Phyllobacterium zundukense: one gene and its partners. The main gene of each other region encodes a partner of the protein of the gene in region 2 in a complex. Links are inferred from orthologs where the notes say so. Each region holds a gene or a part of one and is shown on either strand. Other genes may lie near its edges.

What was found.
Region 1: the proteins of BLM14_RS09945 (region 2) and pnp are in contact, whole or in part, in a cryo-EM structure (PDB 9QH0), measured with the Escherichia coli proteins. The link is inferred for Phyllobacterium zundukense from one-to-one orthologs.
Region 3: the proteins of BLM14_RS09945 (region 2) and eno are in contact, whole or in part, in a solved structure (PDB 2FYM), measured with the Escherichia coli proteins. The link is inferred for Phyllobacterium zundukense from one-to-one orthologs.

What each region holds. Positions count from the first base shown.
Region 1 is NZ_CP017940.1:3,171,709-3,176,767, reverse strand. The notes cover bases 1,656-4,627. They hold pnp (polyribonucleotide nucleotidyltransferase), read left to right. Parts: upstream 1,656-2,056; coding sequence 2,057-4,198; downstream 4,199-4,627. Other genes in these bases: BLM14_RS15920 (class I SAM-dependent methyltransferase), read left to right, coding at 4,282-4,627; rpsO (30S ribosomal protein S15), read left to right, coding at 1,656-1,843. Outside these bases: 30S ribosome-binding factor RbfA, read left to right, coding at 1-436; tRNA pseudouridine(55) synthase TruB, read left to right, coding at 451-1,422; more of rpsO, read left to right, coding at 1,469-1,655; more of BLM14_RS15920, read left to right, coding at 4,628-5,059. UniProt on the Escherichia coli protein: Involved in mRNA degradation. Catalyzes the phosphorolysis of single-stranded polyribonucleotides processively in the 3'- to 5'-direction. Also involved, along with RNase II, in tRNA processing.
Region 2 is NZ_CP017940.1:1,984,309-1,990,210, reverse strand. Bases 1,545-5,033 are described here. They hold BLM14_RS09945 (Rne/Rng family ribonuclease), read right to left. Parts: upstream 4,685-5,033; coding sequence 1,745-4,684; downstream 1,545-1,744. Other genes in these bases: BLM14_RS09950 (M48 family metalloprotease), read right to left, coding at 1,545-1,566. In the rest of the region: BLM14_RS09955 (DsbA family protein), read right to left, coding at 1-103; more of BLM14_RS09950, read right to left, coding at 157-1,544; BLM14_RS09935 (N-acetylmuramoyl-L-alanine amidase), read left to right, coding at 5,399-5,902. UniProt on the Escherichia coli protein: Endoribonuclease that plays a central role in RNA processing and decay. Required for the maturation of 5S and 16S rRNAs and the majority of tRNAs. Also involved in the degradation of most mRNAs.
Region 3 is NZ_CP017940.1:1,719,993-1,725,327, reverse strand. Bases 2,414-5,335 are described here. They hold eno (phosphopyruvate hydratase), read right to left. Parts: upstream 4,553-5,335; coding sequence 3,275-4,552; downstream 2,414-3,274. Other genes in these bases: kdsA (3-deoxy-8-phosphooctulonate synthase), read right to left, coding at 4,704-5,335; BLM14_RS08505 (FtsB family cell division protein), read right to left, coding at 2,781-3,113; pdhA (pyruvate dehydrogenase (acetyl-transferring) E1 component subunit alpha), read right to left, coding at 2,414-2,652. Also shown: BLM14_RS08520 (pyruvate dehydrogenase complex dihydrolipoamide acetyltransferase), read right to left, coding at 1-201; BLM14_RS08515 (pyruvate dehydrogenase complex E1 component subunit beta), read right to left, coding at 218-1,606; more of pdhA, read right to left, coding at 1,621-2,413. UniProt on the Escherichia coli protein: Catalyzes the reversible conversion of 2-phosphoglycerate (2-PG) into phosphoenolpyruvate (PEP). It is essential for the degradation of carbohydrates via glycolysis.

The DNA of each region.
Region 1 (5,059 bases), 1.2 Mb from region 2 along the record:
CGGCCCCTCTCAACGCCAGTTGCGCGTCAGTGAGCAGGTGCGCCACGCGGTTTCCCAAGTACTCCAGCGCGGTGATGTTCGTGATGACACACTGGTAAATGCTGTTGTTGCCATTTCAGAAGTGCGCATGTCGAACGATCTGAGAATTGCCACCTGTTTTGTATCGCCGATCGGTGCTGCGGACAGCGAGGGTGTTATCAGTGCCTTGAACAAGCATTCGAAGTTCATTCGGGGCCGTGCGGCCACTTACCTCAAGCAGATGAAATATATGCCGGAATTCCGTTTCCGCATCGACACGAGCTTCGACAATTACGCCAAGATCGACGCGCTCCTGCGCAAGCCCGAAGTGACGCGCGACCTCACTGATGATGAGGATGATGATGGTGGCGATCCGAATCCGGGGGATGTTCCAGGCCACGGCGACGGCAACGATTGAATGGCCGATAATAAATGACAAGACAGCGCAAGAAAAAGGGCCGTCCGGTTTCCGGCTGGCTGATCTTCGACAAGCCGAAAGGCATGGGATCGACAGAAGCCGTTTCCAAGATCAAATGGCTGTTCAAGGCTGAAAAGGCAGGCCATGCCGGTACGCTTGATCCCCTGGCATCGGGCATGCTGCCGATTGCCCTCGGTGAGGCCACCAAGACTGTTCCCTATGTTATGGACGGTACGAAGATCTATCGCTTTACCGTCGCCTGGGGTGCTGAGCGTACGACAGATGATCTCGAAGGCGAAGTAACCGTAACATCGGATAACCGTCCGGATGAAGCGGCTATCACGGCGTTGCTACCCAAATATACGGGCGTCATCCAGCAGATTCCGCCCAAATTCTCGGCGATCAAGATCGCTGGTGAGCGTGCCTATGATCTGGCACGCGGCGGCGAGGAGATCGAGATACCTGCCCGTGAAGTCGAGATCGACCGGCTGGAATTGGTAGAACGCCCGGATGCCTCGACCGCGATCTTCGAAGTCGAATGCGGCAAGGGCACCTATGTGCGCTCGCTCGCACGCGATATGGGCCGGGATCTAGGCTGTTACGGCCATATTTCGGATTTGCGCCGTATCGAGGTTGCGCCCTTCAATGAGTCCGATTTTGTCACGCTGGCGGAACTCGAGGCTGCCCATCCGCCAGTTCCGACTGAAGAGGAAGGCGAAGACCGTTCCTATGAGCGTCTCGCCGAGCGTTTCTCGGTCATGGATGCGTTCCTGATCGATACGGTTGCAGCGCTGGAAAGCCTGCCCCAAGTTGCCGTCTCTGATGATCAGGCTCACCGCATTCGCATGGGCAACCCTGTGATCCTGCGTGGACGCGACGCGCCCGTCGAAGCCGATGAGGCCTGCGTGACCGCCAAGGGCAAGCTTTTGGCGATCGGTTTCATCGAACAGGGCCAGTTCAAGCCGAAGCGTGTGTTTACGGCGTGAAATCGCCAGAATCATTTGCGGCTGGTAATTTGTCACATTTTCGACTATACGGCCCGCAGCGATAGGCTTTGCCTTCGCTTTAACCGGCCCCCGCTGGACGACATCCCGGCCGTGGGCATCCTGTTTTCCTCTTCAAAAGAAAGGATATACGATGTCGATAACCGCTGAACGCAAGCAGGCAGTGATCTCTGAATATGCAACCAAGCCAGGCGATACCGGTTCTCCGGAAGTCCAGGTTGCCGTTCTGACAGAGCGCATTGTCAACCTGACCGAGCATTTCAAGGACCACAAGAAGGATAACCATTCCCGCCGTGGTCTTCTCAAGCTCGTCTCGACGCGCCGCAGCCTTCTTGATTATCTCAAGAAAGTTGACCAAGGCCGCTACCAGACGCTGATCGAAAAGCTCGGCCTGCGCCGCTAATGCATTAGACCGGCGGGCGCGTCAATCGCTCCGCCGGTCTCTCTCATCCCCCTGGGGATGAACACTACCATGAGACAGATCATGGGGCAGGATTGCAGGCAACTCGGGCAAACGAGTTGCACGTTGTCTTGCCCGTGATTGGTCTGAAACGAAACGGGAGAGAGATGCTGCTATCCAAAAGGATGCGCGTTTTTCCCCACTGAAGGACAAGACATGTTTAATCAACACAAAGTTGAAATCGAATGGGGCGGTCGTCCGCTCATTCTCGAAACCGGCAAGATCGCCCGTCAGGCTGACGGCGCCGTTCTCGCCACCTACGGTGAGACTGTCGTACTCGCTACCGTCGTTTCCGCCAAGGAACCGAAGCCAGGCCAGGACTTCTTCCCCCTGACAGTCAACTATCAGGAAAAGACTTACGCCGCCGGCAAGATCCCAGGTGGCTATTTCAAGCGCGAAGGCCGTCCGAGCGAAAACGAAACGCTGGTTTCGCGCCTGATCGACCGCCCGATCCGCCCGCTCTTCGCTGACGGCTACAAGAACGACACACAGGTTGTTCTGACGGTTATCCAGCACGATCTCGAAAACAACCCCGACATCGTCTCGATGATCGGTGCTTCCGCTGCCCTGACGCTTTCCGGCGTACCTTTCATGGGCCCGATCGGCGCCGCACGCGTCGGCTACATCGGCGGTGAATACAAGCTGAACCCGACCGTTGATGAAATGGTTGAATCGAGCCTCGATCTGGTTGTTGCCGGTACAGGCGATGCAGTTCTGATGGTTGAATCGGAAGCCAAGGAATTGGCTGAAGACGTTATGCTCGGCGCTGTGATGTTCGGTCACAAGAACTTCCAGCCGGTCATCGACGCGATCATCAAGCTCGCTGAAGTTGCTGCAAAAGAGCCACGCGACTTCCACGCAGAAGACCTTTCTGCAGTCGAAGCTGCTGTGCTGACGGTTGCCGAAGCAGATCTGCGCGCAGCCTACAACATCATCGACAAGCAGCAGCGTTATGCTGCCGTCGATGCCGCCAAGGCCAAGGTCAAGGCGCATTTCTTCCCGGAAGGCGTTGAAGAGCCGGAATTTTCTGCAGAGCAGATCGCGACTGTCTTCAAGTCGGTTCAGGCGAAGATCGTTCGCTGGAACATTCTCGACACGGGCAGCCGCATCGATGGCCGTGACCTTTCGACCGTACGCCAGATCGTTTCCGAAGTCGGCCTTCTGCCGCGCACCCATGGTTCGGCCCTGTTCACCCGCGGTGAAACACAGGCCATCGTGGTTGCAACGCTCGGCACCGGCGAAGACGAGCAGTATGTCGACTCTCTGACCGGCATGTACAAAGAAACCTTCATGCTTCACTACAATTTCCCGCCCTATTCGGTCGGTGAAACAGGTCGCATGGGTTCGCCCGGCCGCCGCGAAATCGGTCATGGCAAGCTCGCTTGGCGCGCTATCCACCCGGTTCTGCCTGCCAAGGAACAGTTCCCCTACACGCTCCGTACGGTCTCCGAGATCACCGAATCCAACGGTTCGTCCTCGATGGCAACGGTTTGCGGCACATCGCTGGCTCTGATGGATGCGGGTGTTCCGCTGCTCCGTCCGGTTGCCGGTATCGCCATGGGCCTGATCCTCGAAGGCGAGAAGTTCGCTGTTCTCTCCGACATCCTCGGCGATGAAGATCATCTCGGCGACATGGACTTCAAGGTCGCTGGTTCCGAGAACGGTATCACGGCTCTCCAGATGGACATCAAGATTGACGGCATCACCGAAGAGATCATGAAGGTTGCCCTGGCCCAGGCCAAGGACGGCCGTATCCACATCCTCGGCGAAATGGCGAAGGCCATCACCGAAGGCCGTTCGGAACTTGGCGAATTTGCACCGCGCATCGAAGTCATGAACATTCCGACAGACAAGATCCGTGACGTTATCGGTTCCGGCGGCAAGGTCATTCGCGAAATCGTCGAAAAGACCGGCGCGAAGATCAACATCGAAGACGATGGCACGGTCAAGATCGCATCGTCCTCAGCCAAGGAAATCGAAGCTGCCCGCAAGTGGATCCATTCCATTGTTGCCGAACCGGAAGTCGGCGAAATCTACGAAGGCACGGTCGTCAAGACGGCTGACTTCGGCGCATTCGTCAACTTCTTCGGACCGCGCGATGGTCTCGTCCATATCTCGCAGCTCGCTTCGGATCGTGTTGCCAAGACTTCAGATGTGGTCAAGGAAGGCCAGAAGGTCTGGGTCAAGCTCATGGGCTTCGACGAACGTGGCAAGGTTCGCCTGTCGATGAAGGTTGTCGATCAGGAAACCGGCAAGGAAATCGTTCAGGAAAAGAAGGCTCAGGAAGACGCTGAGTAATCTTCTGGAATAGACTACGATAGAAGCGCGCCCCCGTGGCGCGCTTTTTTCTTGCGACGACATATCTATAGATGGATTTAACTATGGCCCACGGTGCGCTCCAGACGCTCTTTCTGCCCTTCGAAGACGAGATACTGCCTGTGCCAGGTAATGGCGCTCGTTGGTTGTTCCTTGGTGCCGAGGCGGATCGCAATATCGCAAGCGACTGGCACGGTGTCCTGACCTGCCTGCAGCCATTCAAACCCTACTACCTTGCATTGCAGAAGGCCGGCTTTAATGCGGTCCCCCGGTTACAAGGCGAGGAGCGCTTCGATGGCGCGCTGATCCTGATCGGCAAGCATCGCGGCCGCAACGAGGCCTGGCTGGCGCAGGCTTTGAACCAGGTCAATCCCGGCGGAACCATCGTGGTTTCCGGCGACAAGAAGCTTGGTGTCGACAGCTTCCGCAAGACGGTTGAGACCATGGCGCCTGTTACGGACAGACTGTCGAAACACCATGCGGTCGCTTTCTGGTTCACGCGGCCGGAAGAGTTGAATAGCGATAGAATTCAATCGCTTATTGCCGAGCCGACCAGGCTGGAAGATCGCTTCACGACGGGCCCGGGCATGTTCTCGCATACCGCCATCGACAAGGGTTCGGCCTTGCTGGTCAAACATTTCCAAGGGCGGATAAGCGGCCATGTGGCGGACTTCGGTGCCGGCTGGGGTTACCTTGCCAGCGAAGTGCTGAACCAACCGGAGAAACTCAAGTCGCTGGCGCTTTATGAGGCCGATTTCGAGGCACTTGAAGCTGCCAAACAGAACATCTCTGCCGGTGAAATCCCGGTGAGCTTCCATTGGCACGATGTGAATAGTGAAGCAA
Region 2 (5,902 bases):
GCGCAGCACTGACCAACTCAGTCCGCCCCGCCTGGTAGCCGAGAGCGAACGCAGCAACGCCGACGAGACCGGCGGCTGCAGCAACCAGAGTGACTTTTGTCATAGTGAACTGTCCTTTTCAAATTCTGTTCTGCAACGGACGCGGAGGCACGCGTCTCATTTGCGCTTCTTGGTCTTGGTGCTGATGATGTCCTGAGCCTGTATCCACTCGGGCGAGCCGCTTTTCAAGCCACGCTGGGCACGAATGGCAAAGATTTGCGCTTCCTGGATCTTGCCGGAATAGTATTTTTCTTCGGCGCTGGCGAGATCGGAACGGGGCATATCGCCCATCTGACCGTAGGCTTGCGCCAGATAGGCATAGCCGGCTGGCGACTCGCGGTCGCGGCCGATACTTGCTTTGATAATATCGACGGATTCCTTGAGATTGGCAGGTGTCCCCGTCAGCATCAATGACCGTCCGTAGCTCATGCGTATCAGGCTGGATTTTCGTGGATCGAGCGCACTGGCCTTCTGAAAGGCCCGGGCCGCTTCTTCCGCCTTGTTCTGTTTCAACAGAATCTCGCCCTTGATCTCCTGAAAATACGGGTTCTTCGGCTGTTCCTTGATCAGTGCATCGATCTTGGACATGGCCGATTGCGAAGAGCCATTGAGATAAGTTGCGATGGCATCGCCATAGCGTGCACCAATGTTCTTCGGATCCTTGCGGAAAGTTTGCAGAACACTTGCTCCCCCGCCGGTATAGGCTGCGATCTTGCCGCGCATCAGGTCGTGACGCTGCTGCAAGGCGGGACTGTCCGGCTTGTCGAAATAGGGGCTCGCATGGGCCAGCGTTTCCAGATTGGCGATGCGTTCCCGCGGCAGAGGGTGGCTGATCCGATAGGGATCCGCGCGCGTGCCAGTCAATGACAGGGCATTGGAGAAGCGCTCAAACGTCGTCAGCATACCCTTGGCGGATTGGCCGGTGTTTGCAAGATAGGTAATGGCGGAACGGTCTGCCGCCATTTCTTCCGTGCGCTGATAATTGAGCAGCCCGCGCATGGCGGCTTCAGTGCCACCCATGGCGATGCCTGCGCCGGCCTGTGCGAGGCCGCCCTGGCGGCTGGCAGCGCCAGCGACCATCGCGCCCATGCCGAGCAGGCTGGCAACCACGGCCATCGTCTTGGCGTTGGCAAGCTGTTCGCGCAGCTGGAACTGGTGACCGCCTGCAAGGTGGCCAGCCTCATGGGCGAGAACGCCGATGATTTCATTGGGCGTTTCGGCCTGGAGCAGGGCACCGGTGTTGATGAATATGCGTCTGCCGTCCACGAAGGCATTGAAGCTGCGGTTATTGACCAAGACGATGCTGATAGCGTGTTTGGACAGACCCGCCGTCTTGATGATTGGGGTGGCGTAGTCAGTAACAAGGGCTTCGATTTCCGCATCGCGGACAATGGGTACGGATGCTGACTGCGCTGTGGCAACAGCGGTCTGCGTGGCGCAAAACGCGCCTGCAGTCAGCATGATGAGCGCGCTGCGCGCCATGGCAATGATCGATTGACGTGAACTGATCTTATGAAATGCAATCATGTCCTATTCGTACCCAAATCGATCTTTGAAAGAAAGAGAGGCCTGTGATGCTCCCCACTTTGTGAAGCCAGCCTATGTCGACAAATCTACGGCATTGGGAAGCATAAACAGAGTCTCCATAAAGAAGAACCGGCAATGATGCCGGTTCTTCAACTCACTTACTCATGGTTTTTGAAGCTCAAAAGAAGCCCTTCTTTTGCCACCAGCCACGCTTTGGTGCGGGTTCGCCTTCGGCTTTCTTTTCCTTGGCGGTGGAGGAGGTAACGACAGGCTTGGTCTCTTCGATCTTCTTCGGTTCGGGCGCGGCAACGGGCTCCGGCGTTGGTTCCGGCCGTACTTCTACAGGTGTACTGGCCGCAACTTCCGCTATGGCAGGCGTCTCTTCGACAACTGCCTCAACCTTCCTCGCCGACTTGCGCGGTGCGCGTTTCGGTTTGGCTGGCGCTTCCGGTTCTGCTTCGGCAAGAACCTCGGCAACGGCGATTTCAGCCGCCTCGATTGCCGCCTTGGCGCGGGACTTGCGCTTTGCAGGTTTCTTTGCAGGCGCTTCCTCGATTGCCGCTGTCTCAACGCCAGGTACTTCAACAGCTTCCTGCAGCGCTACAGGTGCTTCCGCAACCAGGGGTGTCACTTCAGCGAGCCTGGCCTTTGAGAAGTCCGGCAAAGGAATCGATACGAACACGGGCTCGGCATCCGGAACCGTTTTCGCGATGACCCGATTGCCGGCATCGTCACCATCTTCGGGACGCTTGTTCTTACGGCCACCACGACGGCCACGCCGACGCTTCTTGCGACGTTCGTTTTCTTCCTCGCGTGCCTTGGTAGCGGCGGCGTCTTCGCCTTCCACGGGGGGCTGATCGGCGTCATCCGCGTCGTCATCGCTACGAACAGGCTGACCTTGCTCAGCGCCCGCGAAGTCCTGGCGATCGCGACCACCACGACGCCGACGCTTGCGTCTGCGCTTGCGCGACGCATCGTCATTGTCGGCGATTCTCGCAGATTCGCCCGTCTGAGCTTCTACGACATCCTCATCTGCATCTTCGATGACTGGATCGGTTTCATCGAAATCCTCGGCGAATCCGAGGGTCGGCGTCTCCGTCAACGGAACAATCGGGCCAAGAGCAATGGAACCCTTGTCGATGGCAAAGTGCTGGGCACCGACGCTGTCATCGGCTTCGATGCTGATGGTCAGGCCAAACCGTGCTTCGAGATCGGCCAGATTCTGACGCTTGTGGTTGAGGACATAGAGTGCCGTTGCGACGGTCGTGCGAACGATGATGTTGTTCTGCGAGTGGCGCAGCAGATATTCCTCGATCGACCGCATGACATGCAGGGCGATGGAGGAGGCGGAGCGCACATGACCGGTACCGCCGCACATTGCGCAGACCTGGGTCGTGCTTTCCAGAACGCTGGCGCGGATACGCTGACGCGACATTTCAAGAAGGCCGAAATGCGAGATCCGGCCAACCTGAATGCGGGCGCGGTCATCCTTCAGGCAATCCTTCATCCGCTTTTCGACGGCGCGGTTGTTGCGATTCTCTTCCATGTCGATGAAATCGATGACGATCAGACCGGCAAGATCGCGCAGGCGAAGCTGGCGCGCAACTTCATCCGCTGCTTCAAGATTCGTCTGCAAAGCCGTATCTTCGATGGAATGTTCGCGTGTCGAGCGGCCGGAGTTGACGTCGATCGCCACCAGCGCTTCCGTCTGGTTGATGATGATGTAACCACCGGACTTCAGCGTCACTTGCGGCTGGAGCATGCGGTCCAGCTGCGCTTCGATGCCATTGCGGGCAAAGATCGGTGTGAGTTCCCGGTAGGGCTGCACGACCTTGGCATGACTCGGCATGAGCATGCGCATGAAGTCCTTGGCCTCGCGGTATCCGTTTTCGCCGGCAACGAGGATTTCAGTGATGTCTTTATTGTACAGGTCGCGGATCGACCGCTTGATCAGGCTGCCTTCTTCGTAGACCAGCGTAGGCGCGGTCGAGGCGAGGGTGAGGCTGCGGACGTTTTCCCACAGGCGCATCAGATATTCGTAGTCGCGCTTGACCTCAGGCTTGGTGCGCATGGCACCGGCAGTGCGCAGGATCACACCCATACCTTTCGGCACTTCGAGATCCTTGACGATATCCTTGAGACGCTTGCGGTCCTGAATGCTGGTGATCTTGCGCGAAATGCCACCGCCACGTGCCGTGTTCGGCATCAAGACGGAGTAACGGCCGGCAAGCGACAGATAGGTGGTGAGAGCAGCGCCCTTGTTGCCGCGCTCTTCCTTGACGACCTGAACCAGCAGGATCTGCCGGCGCTTGATGACGTCCTGGATATTGTACTGACGGCGCTGGAAGCGCTGATGCGTCGGCACTTCTTCCATTGCGTCCTCGGCTCCAACGGACTCAACCTCGTCGAGTTCGTCCGGCGCCTCGTCCTTGTCTTCGTTCGACCGATGCCTCGACCTTCTGGAGCGGCCTTCGCCGGCATCAGATACGGTCCTTTCCTCGGTGTCTTCTTCGGACGCTTCGTCCGTATCGACACCGACGGCTTCCGATATCACATCGGCGTCGATCGACGCTGCAATGCTCTGCCCATGGCTTTCGTCGCTTGAGGACGATTCATCCTGCGACCCATCGGTGATTTCTCCGGACGCATCGTGCTCGTCTCCGGCTTCGCCTGCAGCCGGGTTTTCTTCATCCGAAGTGTCCAGCTTTGCCGAATCATCATTCTGACGCGGGCCACGGCGGCCGCGGCGGCGGTTGCGCGATCCACGATCGTTGCGATCGCGGCTACGCTGTTCGGTCGCGTTTTCTTCGTGATCCTCGTCCTGGCTCGCAGCTTCCGCTTCGGCGTCGATCAGTGCCTGACGATCGGCAACAGGGATCTGGTAGTAATCGGGGTGAATTTCGCTGAACGCAAGGAAGCCGTGGCGATTGCCACCATATTCCACGAATGCAGCTTGAAGGGACGGTTCGACGCGTGTGACACGCGCTAGATAGATATTGCCCTTGATCTGTTTCTTATGTTCCGATTCAAAGTCAAATTCTTCAATTCGATTGCCGCGAACCACGACAACCCGTGTTTCCTCCTGGTGGGAGGCGTCGATTAGCATTTTGTCCGACATTATAATTCTTCTCCCCGGCTGAAATGCTATCAACGCGGGACAGCCAGGAAACCCTCGGGGTGCCTGGCGCCGTATCTTCACATTTGCCGGATTTATTTAAGTTCGCAGAAACAGACAGACACGGCATCGCGCGGAGCTGCCCTCGGGCAGCCGCGGCTTGCAAGCCGGTTATAATCACGTCTGTAGCAAACATTTCTGTTCCTGACGAAACGACCTCACGAATGGCACGCTTGTCTGCTGTGCCGACACTGTTAACACCCTCGAAAGGGCTGGCTCGATGCGCCTTGTCTGCGCGATCTGCCGTTCACAAAAAGCGCTGCCGACAATCCCTGTCTGCTCGCGCCAAATTCTTTTTTGGTTACCGCAGCGAATCTTCGCCATTGCCACTCCGTGTCTCTGTTCTCATTGTCAGCCGGTCGTTTGCCGTGACATCAAAGAGCCTGATTCCGGAGGGCAGGAAGTAACCCACCTTTGCTTTTAGGAGGTGTGTCGCGTTATGACAAGGACTTCTTCATAATCCTGTCATTGATGCGCCAAGCACAAAGGGTACCATAAGACATTATTAACCATGGTTCCTTACCTATTAGTCATAGATAGTGTGTCCTGGGCAGGATGCCAATGCATACTGCGTCTGATACAAGTTGTGCCAGCGGGAACTGTCTCCCCGCATCGCACCTGTTGGCAAGAGAGATGAGCGTGATCTGTCGGATATTCATGGCTGCTGCCATCGGCTTTCTTGTCTTTCTACAGGCGGGCGAGCCTTCGCGTGCAGCAGACGAACTGGCAGCCCTGACGTATCAGGTCGCGGGCGACGAGCTGCGAACCCGTATCGTCATCAATTTCGATCGCGAGCCCGACGTCTCGACGATGCTGCTTGATCAGCCGCACAGGCTGGCAATCGACATGCCCAAAGCCGTTTTTGCCTTCGACAAGAAATCAACAGAACCGCGCGGGCTGGTTACGGATGTGCGCTACGGATTAATCGACGATCAGCGCTCACGGCTGATTTTCACGCTCAAAGGCCCTTTTGCCGTCGAGCAGCTTAATGTCATCAAGAATGACAGCAGCCCGGGATACCGGCTTGTCGCGGATTTCGTCGCTTCATCGGACCGCCAGTTCGCCGAAGCGCTGAAGACGCAAAATGCCACCACTGCTTCGACCGAAGGAGCACCGAAAGGCGATCGGCTTGCCGCTGCTGCACCCAATGAGGTCAGCAAG
Region 3 (5,335 bases), 270 kb from region 2 along the record:
ACCTTCAGTGCCCGCGGGAACCACGATCTTGGCAACAGTGCCTTCATCGACCGCTTCGACTTCCATCGTCGCCTTGTCGGTTTCGATCTCGGCGATCACATCGCCGGGTCCAACCTTATCGCCTTCCTTGACGAGCCATTTGGCAAGATTGCCTTCTTCCATCGTGGGAGAAAGCGCCGGCATGGTGATATTAATCGGCATATCGGTTTCCTCCCTATTACGCTGTGTAGGTCACAGCTTTGACGGCATCGACAATTTCCTTGACGTTCGGCAGGGCGAGCTTTTCCAGGTTCGCCGCGTAAGGCATCGGCACATCCTTGCCCGCAATCGTCAGCACTGGCGCGTCGAGATAGTCGAAGGCCTGCTGCATGACGCGGGTAGCGATTTCCGTACCAACGGAGGACTGCGGATAACCCTCCTCGATGGTGACGCAGCGCCCGGTCTTCTTGACTGATTCAATAACCGTGGGAATATCCATCGGCCGGATCGTGCGCAGATCGATGATCTCCGCATCGATGCCGAGCTTGGAGAGCTCCTCGGCGGCCTTGACCGTATAGTTCATGCCAATGCCGAAGGAGACGAGCGTAACATCCGTGCCCGTCTTGTGAATGCGGGCCTTGCCAATCGGCAGCACGAAATCATCAAGCTTCGGCACATCGAATGAATGGCCGTAGAGGATTTCGTTTTCGAGGAAGATAACCGGGTTCGGATCCCGGATGGCTGCCTTGAGCAGACCTTTCGCATCGGCAGCCGTATAGGGCATGACGACCTTCAGGCCAGGAATGTGGCTGTACCAGGCGGCGTAACATTGGGAATGCTGGGCTGCGACACGCGATGCCGCGCCACTAGGTCCGCGGAAAACCATCGGAGCACCCATCTGACCACCGGACATATAGAGTGTCTTGGCGGCAGAGTTGAGAATTTGGTCGATTGCCTGCATGGCGAAGTTGAAAGTCATGAACTCGACGATGGGGCGCAACCCTGTCATCGCCGCACCCACACCAACACCGGCAAAACCGTGTTCGGTAATCGGCGTGTCAACGACGCGGCGCGGGCCGAATTCATCAAGCAAGCCCTGCGTGATCTTGTAGGCACCCTGATATTCGGCGACTTCTTCACCCATGATGAAGACATCGGGATCGCGGCGCATCTCTTCCGCCATGGCGTCGCGCAGTGCTTCACGGACGGTCGTCGAGACCATTTCAGTGCCAGCAGGAATGTCCGGATCCGCAACGACTTCCGACTTTGGTGCGGCAGGAACCGAGGCGACAGGTGCTTCAGCGGCTGCTTCCTGCTTCGGCGCTTCTTCCGCCTTGGCAGGCGCTTCGGCAGCTTTCGGCGCGCTGACGGCATCGGCGCTTTCGCCTTCGCCAAGCAGAACGGCGATGATAGTGTTCACCTTTACGCCGTCCGTGCCTTCGGCAACAAGAATCTTGCCGATTGTGCCTTCATCGACAGCTTCGACTTCCATAGTTGCCTTGTCGGTTTCGATTTCCGCGAGAATGTCACCGGAGGTGACCTTGTCGCCTTCCTTTTTCAGCCATTTGGATAGCTTGCCCTCTTCCATGGTAGGCGAGAGCGCTGGCATCAAAATATCTACAGGCATTTGTTACGCCTCCCTTAGAGCAGAATGTCGGTGTAAAGCTCGGATGCATCCGGCTCCGGATCGGACTGGGCGAAATCGGCAGCATCAGCCACAATGTCGCGTACGTCTTTGTCAATCTTCTTCAGATCGTCCTCAGTGGACCATCCCTTTTCGATCAACCGGTTCTTCACCTGCTCAATGGGATCGTGATCGGAGCGCATCTTCTGCACTTCGTCCTTGGAACGGTATTTGGCCGGGTCCGACATGGAGTGGCCGCGATACCGGTAAGTCTGCATTTCCAGGATCATCGGGCCTTTGCCCGAGCGTGCCCAGGCGGCAGCCTCTTCGCCCGCTGCATTGACCGCGCGCACATCCATGCCATCGACCTGAATGCCGGGAATGTTGAAGGAAATGCCGCGCTTGGAGAAATCGGTCTCTGCCGATGCCCGGGAAACCGAAGTACCCATGGCATAACGGTTGTTTTCAATGATGTAGATGACCGGCAACTTCCATAGCGACGCCATGTTGAAGCTTTCGTAGACCTGGCCCTGATTGGCAGCTCCATCACCGAAATAAGCCAGCGATACGTTGCCATTGTCGCGGTAGCGGTTGGCAAATGCGAGGCCCGTTCCGAGCGAGACCTGTGCACCGACGATACCGTGACCACCGTAGAAATGCTTCTCCTTGGAGAACATGTGCATGGACCCGCCCTTGCCCTTGGACAGACCGCCGCGACGTCCGGTCAGTTCGGCCATGACACCGCGCGCACTCATACCGCAAGCCAACATGTGGCCGTGATCACGGTAGCCGGTGATGACCTGATCGCCTTCCTTCAGCGACATCTGCATACCGGTCACGACTGCTTCCTGACCGATGTAGAGATGGCAGAAACCACCGATGAAGCCCATGCCGTAGAGTTGGCCTGCCTTTTCTTCGAAACGGCGGATCAGCAGCATCTGGCGGTATGCTTCGAGCTCTTGCTCTTTGGTGAACTGGATTGGTTTTGGTGCTTTGACAGCAGAGGTCTGCGCGGATCGCGCAGGGCTTTTTTTCGCCCTCGTGGCCATATCTCACTCCCTGTGATTTGGTCGCATGAGAATAGCAGCAGGGACAGAACTTACAATATGCAGAATCGAATAAGTGCTATGCAAATAAGATGTTCAAAATACAGAGGAAAAGGGCGATTAACCGAAATTCAGTTAATAGCAAGATCGCCGGAGCCACGCATTATTGTGACTTCGTCCGGGCGGGAAACATTCAATGCCTTGCGGGCCTGTTCGTCTAGCATATCCCTCTCAATCGTACCATCATGCATAAGTTGCACCTGCCGTTCAAGCTCTGTGCGCGAAGCCGTGACTGCATCAAGCTGCGCCTGAAGCAATTTGGTCTGTTCCTGCAATTTGATCGCCGAATAGAGTCCGTATTCGCCGTGATAGGCGTGAAAGCCGAAATAGGCAAAGAACATCGCCGCCAGAAGCGGAACGATCACGCGTCCACGATTGGTTTTTCGTCTCTGTTTGGTCCACATTGCAGATGACCCGGAACGTTGCGGAATCAGGTCACGATGGCCCGATTTGTCACCCGCCAATAAGACTATGTTTTGCTTAACAGGGGATTACCGCCGCTACCTGACCAAGCAAAATGGCGGGTACTAGCCCCGCCATTTCAATGCTCGTCGAACGCTCAGTGTCAGGCGTTGCGGAAAATCGCGCGGCCGGCATAGCGAGCCTGCGGTCCCAGCTCTTCCTCGATGCGGATCAGCTGGTTGTATTTCGCGACCCGGTCAGAGCGGGCGAGCGAGCCGGTCTTGATCTGTCCGCAATTGGTGGCAACGGCGAGATCGGCGATCGTTGAATCTTCCGTTTCACCCGAGCGATGCGACATCACCGCGGTATAGGCCGCGCGGTGCGCAGTATCCACGGCATCCAACGTTTCGGACAGCGTGCCGATCTGGTTGACCTTGACGAGGATGGAATTTGCAACACCCATTTTGATGCCATCGCGCAGACGGGCCGAATTGGTCACAAACAGATCGTCACCGACGAGCTGGCACTTGTTGCCAACGAGATCAGTCAGGTATTTCCAGCCTTCCCAGTCATCTTCCGCCATGCCATCTTCGATGGTGATGATGGGATAGTCGCCGACCAGCTTGGCAAGGTATTTTGCCTGGGTCTTGGGATCGCGGGACTTCTTTTCCCCGTCATAGACGTAGTTGCCATCCTTGAAGAATTCGGTCGAGGCGCAATCAAGGCCGATGGCGATTTCTTCGCCTGGCTTGAAACCCGCCTTTTCGATGGACTCCATGATGAAGTCCAATGCAGCCTGTGCCGTCTTGAGGTTTGGCGCGAAACCACCTTCATCGCCAACATTCGTGTTGTGGCCTGCATCCTTGAGGCGCTTCTTCAGCGTGTGGAAAACTTCGGAGCCATAGCGTACCGCTTCCGCGATCGACGATGCGCCAACCGGCAGGATCATGAACTCCTGGAAATCGATCGGATTGTCGGCATGGGCGCCGCCGTTGATGATGTTCATCATCGGCACCGGCAACACGTGGGCGCTTGGGCCACCAAGATAGCGATAAAGTGGCAGTCCGGAAGCTTCAGCAGCAGCTTTTGCAACGGCAAGCGAAACGCCGAGGATCGCATTTGCGCCAAGACGGCTCTTGTTCGGCGTACCATCGAGATCGATCATCGTCTGATCGATGTGGATCTGGTTTTCTGCCTCAAGACCGCCGATGGCGTCGAACAATTCGCCATTGACCGCGTCGACAGCCTTCTGCACGCCCTTGCCAAGATAACGTAGTCCACCATCGCGCAGTTCAACGGCTTCATGTGCACCCGTCGATGCGCCGGAAGGAACCGCTGCACGGCCCTGGGAACCGTCTTCGAGAATGACATCGACCTCAACAGTCGGATTCCCGCGACTATCCAGAATTTCACGGCCAATAATATCGACAATAGCAGTCATTGGGGCATTTCCCTTTCAATTAGCATTGTGCAGCGTTGGGCTGGCCACTGAATAGCGAATGAAGATGACAAGGAAAATCCCCACAAAGAAGAATTGTGGACCAAAACAGAAAAAAGGCCGTCAGTGATGGCCTTTCTTCGAAAAACAGCGACTAAACCGCTTTCGCAATCCGATCGAATTCAAGGAGCTTTTCAAGAAGACGCGGCATCTGGTCGAGCGGCACCATATTCGGACCGTCGGATGGTGCATTATCCGGATCCTGATGCGTCTCGATGAAGACACCTGCAACGCCAACGGCGACGGCGGCACGCGCCAGTGTTTCCACGAATTCGCGCTGACCGCCGGTAGAGCCACCTTGCCCGCCCGGCTGCTGCACAGAATGGGTCGCATCGAAGACCACTGGCGTACCAAAACTCGCCATGATCGGCAGCGAACGCATATCTGAGACGAGCGTGTTATAGCCGAAGGAGGCACCACGTTCGGTCACCATGACATTCGGATTGCCGCTTTCCGTGACTTTCGCCACAACATTCTTCATGTCCCAGGGAGCGAGGAACTGACCTTTTTTGATGTTGACGATCTTGCCTGTCTTCGCAGCCGCGATCAGGAGATCGGTCTGACGGCACAGAAAGGCGGGAATCTGCAACACATCGACCACTTCGCCAAGGATGGCGCATTGCTCTTCCGTATGCACATCGGTCAGTGTTGGCAGGCCGAGTTCCTTGCGAATATCGGCAAAAACCGGCAGTGAATTTTCCAGGCCAAACCCACGCTTGCCCGTCA